2 regions of the Bartonella sp. W8151 genome follow, and region 2 is predicted to be linked to the other one. Evidence: predicted binding sites of a transcription regulator. Region 2 holds the regulator's gene; the other holds the start of a gene.
What was found. Region 2 encodes LexA, which represses DNA repair genes until DNA is damaged. Its sites were predicted from a motif close to TGTTCNNNNTGTGTTCNG; they were not measured.
Positions count from the first base shown of each region.

Region 1: a site for LexA is predicted at 1,654-1,671, ahead of H3V14_RS01920 (YifB family Mg chelatase-like AAA ATPase). Genes of this name have one in related genera too.

Region 1 is NZ_JACFSO010000001.1:411,381-415,817, reverse strand. It holds gene H3V14_RS01925 (autotransporter assembly complex family protein) at 1-1,391, opposite strand, end outside; gene H3V14_RS01920 (YifB family Mg chelatase-like AAA ATPase) at 1,732-3,264, shown strand; gene H3V14_RS01915 (error-prone DNA polymerase) at 3,922-4,437, opposite strand, start outside.
Region 2 is NZ_JACFSO010000004.1:245,693-250,129, reverse strand. It holds gene rimO (30S ribosomal protein S12 methylthiotransferase RimO) at 1-916, opposite strand, end outside; gene lexA (transcriptional repressor LexA) at 1,225-1,944, opposite strand; gene H3V14_RS09035 (hypothetical protein) at 3,001-3,261, opposite strand; gene H3V14_RS09030 (TonB-dependent receptor) at 3,242-4,051, opposite strand; gene H3V14_RS09025 (ABC transporter substrate-binding protein) at 4,159-4,437, opposite strand, start outside.

The DNA.
Region 1 (4,437 bases), on a different contig from region 2:
CCACCCAAAAACCCGACCGGCGTAAAATCGCGGTTGCCAAAATAATCATCTTCCGACTTTGTCTGGGCAGCATTGAAATAAATCCGCCCTGAGAGCTCATCGGTAAACATATGTGTTAAACCCAGCTGTCCGGTAATGCCTGTCGTGGTATAATTATCCAGAACCTCACGTTGCCCTTTGAGACTTGCAACAAAATCGGTGTCGGGCGTAATGACACCCGGGCGAGTGAAAGTGGTTCCCAAAAGATAGCCAAAGTTTTTCGGGTTATACGAGTCATCCTGACTGCCGCCAATACCGGTAATCTTTGCGTCAAATCGCAAGCGTTCCGCATGACCGAAAAGGTCGCGGTGCATCAAGTAAGCTTCAAGCCCCGCGCCATCAAGTGTCGAATAGCTACCGCCAACACCAAAACGATGGAGCGGCCGTTCCTGAACTGTGAGATTAAGCGGTAAACTGCCGTCCGCCTTGATCTTGTCGGCTTCCCTCACATTGGCAGCACGAAATACATCAAGTCGTGCCAACCTTTTATTGGCTTTGGCAATATCGTCGGGGTCATATTCCTGCCCTTCTTTCAATCCAGTCATCCATGCGACATAGGCTGAATCCATGCGCGGCTTGTCGCTGACATTTTTAACTGTTAACGGACCATAACTGGCTTTCTTACCCGGTTGAACCTCGATATTGGAATCGATTGTATTTGTTTGGTGATCGGCTACAACTTCACGGTTTTTTACGCTTGCCTTGGCATAGCCTTGTTGACGCCACCCCTCGATGGCAAGCTGTTCTGCCTTGAAGACAGAACCTGATTTGGCAACATCGCCGGCGGCATATCCAGAATCGGCCGGAAGAGGAACCTTATCCTTCTTGTCATCGGTTTTTGGCGCCAGGTCATGAACACTGGCAACGCCGAAATGGTATTGCGGACCGGTATCGATTGTAATGACAATATCGGATTGATCGGGCAATTCCGCATCGGGTCGAATATTGGCTGCCTCCGCACCATTGACTTGAATACTGATTGTACCGCCGTAATAGCCTTCGGCATAAAGAGCGGCCAAAATTTTCCTGTAATCACCACGCGCTTTGGCGAGAAGACCCGCAGAGCCGGAGGCGGGCTTATCATCGTCTTCAACAAGCGAAGAAGCTGCTTTGACAATTTTTACGCCTGCTTGCGGAGCACCCTCGGCGGCGACAACTTTGACCTTATAATGTTTGGGGACACCGATAACATCGGCATTTTTATCAGTCTGGTCTTTTTTACCCCATAAATGGATACCAAAGAGATCAAAAGCACTTGCTTCCTGTGGATAAGAAAAAGTGAACGCAAAACAGGCTATGATAGCGACAAGAGCGCTTCCTGCTTTCAACGTCGATTTTTTACCCGATATCACCAAAACACTTAACTCTTGACCGTCAGACTCGTGAATTTACCCGTTTAATCAATTCGAATATAGCGCCCTTGAAAGCCGAACCCACAGTTTATCTCATCAGATTAAACAAAAGGCACTGTTCTAAAAACTTCGCTCCCCCATGCGTTAGCATAGGCTACTTCTTATTCATACACCGACAACCATGATTTTGCTTCATTTTCGTCAAGGAAGTGTTAAGCGATAATTTTTGTCATATCATAACAACATACATATTTTTAGCGGATGTTCTTGAAATGTTCTTGATTTCCACCCGAAAAAATGATTGTTTCATTTTGACACAACGCAGGTGAGAACAAGACAAATGGTTGCACGTATTACGACTGTTGCCTTTTCCGGCATCGAGGCTTTACCCGTCGATGTACAGGTTATGATTGCCAATGGTAAAATGGGGATGTCCATTGTCGGCCTTGCCGACAAGGCAGTCGCCGAAAGCCGCGAACGTGTGCAGGCAGCACTTCATGCCTGTGGATTATCCATGCCGGTCAAACGGATTACCGTCAATCTTGCTCCCGCTGATTTACCCAAGGAAGGTTCCCATTATGATTTGCCGATTGCTGTCGGGCTCATGGTCGCAATGGGGCTTCTTCCGACAGAAGTCGAACAGGAATATGTTGTTCTCGGCGAATTGGCACTTGATGGTTCAATCGCACCTGTAAGTGGCGTCTTGCCCGCAGCTATGACTGCTGTTGCTTCCGGCAAAGGACTGATTTGTCCGGAAAAATGCGGACCGGAAGCTGCTTGGGCAGGTTCAGACATAAAGATTTTGGCTCCTTCAAGTTTGCTTGCACTGGTCAATCATTTCAAAGGTTCCCAATTTTTATCGTCTCCGCAACCCCGCCAATATATTATTCAGGATAATCTGCCCGACCTTGCCGACATCAAGGGACAAAGTGCAGCCAAACGTGCGCTAGAGGTTGCCGCAGCCGGACGCCATAATCTTCTATTTGTAGGTCCGCCCGGAGCCGGAAAATCCATGCTGGCCGAACGTTTGCCATCCATATTGCCACCTCTTGATGCACGCGAACTTCTCGACGTTTCGCTCATTGCTTCGATTGCCGGTGAAACAACGAATGGTTCTGTTTCCATTCATCGACCTTTCCGCGCGCCCCACCATTCAGCATCTATGGCTGCCATGGTCGGTGGCGGTATCAAGGCACATCCGGGAGAAGTTTCGCTTGCTCATAATGGCATTTTGTTTCTTGATGAATTTCCGGAATTTTCGCCGCAAGTTCTCGATTCCTTGCGTCAACCGCTTGAAAGCGGGGAATGTGTTGTTGCGCGCGCCAACCGGCATGTCAGCTATCCGGCACGCATCCAGCTTGTTGCTGCCATGAACCCTTGTCGTTGTGGTATGGCGGGCGAACCGGGGCATGTTTGCGCCAAAGGCCCGAAATGTCAGCTTGATTATCAGGCACGTATTTCCGGCCCATTGCTTGACCGCATAGATTTACGAATTGATGTGCCAGCCTTATCGGCACTTGATCTTATCAAACCGGCAGAAGCCGAACCGAGCCGCGTTGTCGCCGAACGTGTCAGAAAAGCACGGGATATACAAAGCAAAAGATATGCAGAACTGGGAATGCCCCAAATCCGCACCAATGGCGATTGTCCTGCAAATCTGATCGAAAAGGTTGCTCTTCTTGATGATGCGGCAACAACGTTGTTGCAAATAATAAGTGAAAAAATGCGCCTTTCAGCACGCGCTTACCATCGTGTCCTGAAAGTTGCACGCACAATTGCCGATCTTGATGGTGCGCCACAGTTGACGAAACATCATCTTGCCGAAGCAATTTCCTATCGTTTAGGCAATGAGCGGCTAAAAGCTGTTACTTGAATGCTGTTGCTCGAAGCATGAAAATGACGTTCTATGCGCATTTTTTGCGCTGTTCGAAATTTCCACAACCAGGCTCGCATAATTCATAGTTACATAATCCAGAATTACACTGTGAAAATGAAATATGGAGCTTTTTGTCGAAACGAAATGAACTTCCGAATGGTCTTCAAGCTTTTTTCAAAAACCGGTTGATCGAACATGATGCGGTTTTAACGGCATCGAAGCCTTTGCCTGCGGGTGAATGATATGAAAATCAGGGTTCCGGATTTTGTTGCCGCTGTTTATTTTTAAGCAGCAACCGGCGATCAATGCATTCAAATACTTTTTAAAAACGCGAATATTTTGCAAATTTCCGATTTGACTAAAATGACAAGAGCAAATGGATTCATGGACGTTCAGATCACCTGAACACAGGTGCGCTCCCGGGCTTTCCGGCGCATTTTTTGCTTGATCAGTCGTTTATTGTCTTATTCATTTTTGACGGGTTTTTATTTTCCCTAAAAGATTGAAACAAAAGTTTTAAAAGTGCTGAACAGTCGCCGGTCAAATGATGAAGCCTTCATGGGCTCCTACATTTTTCAGCTTGTCATCAAACGGCTTGAGACATGCAAAATAAAAAGCTGAAAAGCTTAGAAGTCTCCATGCATAAAAAATATTTCAATGGAAATCGCGAGATTTCGGCAGAGCACGGAATTGACGAGGATGGTGGGCCACAGGTTCACTTTCAATTGCCGCAAAATGTTCGGGAATTTCGCTCAAATTGATAATGTCCATACTTCTATCTTCTATATGGGAGGCAACAAGATGGGTAACACCGGAAGAATCCCGTTGTATTTTACCTGTTATCAATAGGAGCTTTCCTCCCATGACCTCGCGGCGAAAGCGTAACATTATTTTTGGCCAGACAACAATATTGGCAATGCCGCTTTCATCTTCCATTGTCAAAAAGACCACGCCCTTGGCACTGCCGGGCTTTTGCCGGACTGTAACAATACCGGCAATTGTTGCCGTAGAGCCTCCTGCAATTTCCATTGCTTCATGACAGGTAAGCACACCCTTTTTCATAAGATCGTTTCGCAAAAAACTCAACGGATGGGCTTTTAGCGACAAGCGCGTTGTTTCATAATCGGTAATAACATGTTCGCTCAATTTCATTGGCGTAAAAATAAGCGG
Region 2 (4,437 bases):
CACCCGGAAATCCAACAATGAATGTTGATCGCAAAGCGATATCCGGACAGATAGAACGCCATTTTTCAATGCGTTGATTGATCTTCTCCAAATGTGCCGGACGCTTCATATTGCGGAGTACCGTTGGAGACGCATGTTGAAATGGAATATCCAGATAGGGCAGAATTTTTCCTTCAGCCATCAGCTCGATTACGTCATCTACATGAGGGTAGGGATATACGTAATGCATGCGCACCCATACGCCCATATCGCCCAATTCTTTTGCCAGATCATAAAAGCGGGCACGCACCGAATGGTCTTTCCATTGACTTTCACTATATTTGAGATCAAGCCCGTAAGCACTGGTATCCTGAGATATTACTAAAAGCTCTTTGACCCCTGCTTTCACCAACCTTTCGGCTTCTCGTAAGACATCGGAAGCCGGACGCGAGACCAGATTTCCCCGCAATTGCGGGATGATGCAAAAACTGCAGTGGTTTGAACAGCCTTCTGAAATCTTCAAATAAGCATAATGCCGCGGCGTCAAACGTATACCTTGTGGCGGAACAAGATCAACAAAGGGATCATGAACCGGCGGCGCTACTTTATGGACAGCATCCATAACGTTTTCATAAGCCTGTGGCCCCGTTACAGCCAAAACGTTGGGGTAGGTTTTTGTTACGACTTCGGGTTCTGCACCAAGACAACCAGTTACAATGACTTTGCCGTTTTTCTTTAACGCGTCGCCGATATTGGCAAGCGATTCATCCCGTGCGGAATCAATAAAAGCGCATGTATTCACGATAACAAGATCGGCACCATCGTGCTTGGGTGCGATTTCATAACCTTCCGAACGTAATTTTGTAATGATGCGTTCAGAATCAACGAGCGCCTTGGGGCAACCTAAAGATACGAAACTAACACGAGGGGCTGACATATTATTTCCTGCAGATATGCAATTTTTTAAAAAACGTTCGGCTGTTGACCTAATCTATTTTAATGAAAATACAAGGCTGTTTTGCAAAAAATCATACCATTGTAGTGGCGCGATCATTATTATTTTTGATGTCACTTTTATTCTCATCATCTAATAATAAAAGTCCTGAAACATCTATGTTTTATTCCGGATAAATGAAAAACAAGTTGGCTTTAGAAACGAAAGATTGCCATGAGCATCCCGATGCAGTTCCGGGAACTCTGTTCACTAGATGCACCTAAATCAGGAAAAACAGTCGCCAGCTAAATTTAATAGCGGCGGATCAAGCCGACCAATTTTCCTTGTATTTTTATCCGATTTGGGCCGAATATTCTTGTTTCATAGGCCGGATTGGCGGCTTCGAGAGCAATAGAAGCGCCTTTGCGCCGATAACGTTTCAACGTTGCTTCCTCGTCATCAACAAGTGCAACGATAATTTCGCCGGGATTTGCTGTATCACCGCGTTTGATGATGACGGTATCGCCGTCAAAAATGCCGGCATTAATCATTGAATCGCCTTTGACCTCAAGTGCGTAATGTTCACCACTTCCGACCATATCCGAGGGTAGGGACAACATAGTTGTCTGGTTCTGAATCGCTGAAATAGGAACGCCTGCTGCAATCCTGCCCATAACCGGAACATTTACATTTGCAGCCTGACCGGCTTCACCACTAGACAAGTCAACGGGAATGACATTTTTTATCGGTCTGCTCTTGGAACCTTCAATAACATTAGGAGAAAATTTCCGCACCGTGTTCGCAGAAGGATTCATTGTTTCTGGAAGCTTCAGCACTTCTAATGCCCGCGCACGATTAGGAAGCCGACGAATAAAGCCACGTTCTTCCAGAGCCGTTATCAGCCTGTGGATGCCGGACTTTGACGCAAGATCGAGTGCTTCTTTCATCTCGTCGTAAGAAGGCGGAATACCGGTTTCTTTAAGCCGGTTGTGAATGAAAAGAAGCAATTCATACTGCTTGCGGGTTAGCATAAAATTCTCCCGTGATACGAATCAACATGAAAACAAAACCAGAACGTACACTATATGTTCCGTTATTGTTCCACAAGCTAAATTGTTTTTTGGAGCTTGGAGTTTTTCGTCGAGACAGGAGCTTTTTGTATTAGAGTTTTGAAACAAAAATGAAACATCAACATAATTTCTTCAACGTCGGAATACTTATGTTCAGTAAATCACCATCCAAATAAAATTGACAGACGAATATAACTTGAAACCGTTCTTCGAACCTTAATCCTTGGTTTTTTGAGAACGCTAGAAACTATCGTTTATTGGTAAGACTGTTTGTCTTTTGTTCGATTTTCTGCGCAAAGCCCACCAGAAGATGCAATGAACAATTCAATTCAGGTTCAATTTCAACCGGAAGCGACGTTATATAGGCCGAGTCCGAACTATTATTGTAGGCGACTTTAGAAAACTGCGACGCAAAATCAATTTTCATTGCGCAATAAAGCTATTGCTGAATCAGGTCGCAGGTTAGGCCAGATTTTAAAAATGAGATTATCAAAAGTGCGAGCTTTTCAGTTTGATTGAAAACCAATACACAACATTGCGGCATTGGCCAATATACTGCGATTTTGGTGTGAGAGCATAAATCGCCTGCTCAACCTCGCCATAATAATAAAAAGTTCCATAATATATCTTATGCAATTAACGATGATACGCTTCCTTATATGGATATCGACATGCCAGAGTTATAAACAACAGGTGCTGCTTACCCACTCGCCACAAATGTACCTAACGAAAAATACAATTTTCTAAGAGCCGCAACACATCCTGAAAATTATCAAAAACGGATTCGTTAAACATATTGATGGCAAGCGTCGTAGGGAAACGCCGCCTGGTTGTTGTGTATCTGCCATAAGCACCGATTTTTCAACTTATCCTTAAGTCTGATGATTAATTGAAAATCAGAACTAGAATACGTTATTTTTGGCACACAACCTCAATCTGCCGCAGCTTTAATAAACATGAATTTGGCTTAATCTGCTTTGGCAAGTTGCAAAAACTGATAGCGCAATCTTAACTCTGTCACCTGCTCTTTTCGGATATCCGGTCGAGAATGGAAAGACTGCCAATAATGAGTGCATGTAATCCGACTGCATATTCATCGTCGATGTTCGGGATTCCCAAGCTTGAACGATAACGGGTCAAGTCGTCTTCATCTTTGTTATCAGGTAAAACGCTGTCGGCAATAGATAGCGTATGGTAGGAAATAGTGAATGCCAGCCAATGCGCTTGAATAAATGGAAGCTGGTAAGCAGTTGCAAGTTTAGGTAAGTTTTCCTTCAAAACCCGGTAATTCAGAAGGTTGCCATAGCAGTTTTACGCGACCATTAACATTTCTTGGATCGTTATCCATATCCGAATCCAGAAACTGCGGATTGGTGTATTTGATAAACGTGTCGCGCCCACTGTAATCCAATGCAACACGTCCTGCGAGTTCCTGCGTAATCGGGCCGGAAGCCATCAGAGAACCGCGTTTTTGTGCTCTCGTGCCATAAAGTGATTGTATTTCAGCTTCCGGTGTAAATGTCGGATCTTTCGTTTTGATAACAACTGCACCGGCAATGGCGTTTGCTCCCTGTGTTGTTGTTTGCGGTCCGCGAAAAACTTCGACCGACTCCACATCCCAAATCGGTGCGGCCCCTATCCCGAATTCTCCGGAACTTAGATAACGCCCATCGACACTGATGGTCGCGCGCGGAATCGGATTAGCCAGATAAGCATTACCTTTGACCAGCGGCCCTTTGGTATCCACGCCGCGAATGATAGGTGCATCACTATCGTTCGTATAAAGAACATTCGGCGTACCTTTCAAAAGATCGGTCAACGTCGTTACCGCCGGTCTTTCCTCAATACGGTCGCCACTTATAGCAGTCACCGAACTAGCCGTGTGTTGCAGTGATTTTAAGGATTTTTCGCCACTGATGACAACTTTCTCCAATACAGTTGATTGTGTCTCTTTCGTATTCTCACCCTCCTCTGCAAAGGCAGAAGGTATTGCGCACGATAAAAAAACAAAACTGCAAAATAGCTGGCAATGAGCCGACGAGACAAGGAACCTCGTTTTCGATAACATTACTGACATCGGATAAAACCCTCTTTGGCGAAATAAATTAAAGATGAGTTTATTACTCATGTTATATCTCGAGTCAATAATTATTTTACATGGTGAAATAAATTATTTTATCGCGTTTTGGCCCACTTTCTTACCTCGCTTAATGTATAGTGGGCACTGACAAAACCGGGTGTAAAAACCTTGGAACCGTCAAGATAAATGACACGTCCTTCACGGGCCGGTTTCATGTAATTTTCCCACCCCGGCACCAGCTTGTTCAAAGCTTCTCGTGTTGCCGAAGCGCTTTTGTCGGGGGCGCCCCAATTGATGATAACCACGAGGATATCAGGGTTAAGAGAACCGAAAGTTTCAGCACTTATCGGCAATACAATTTTCGGTGATCCATC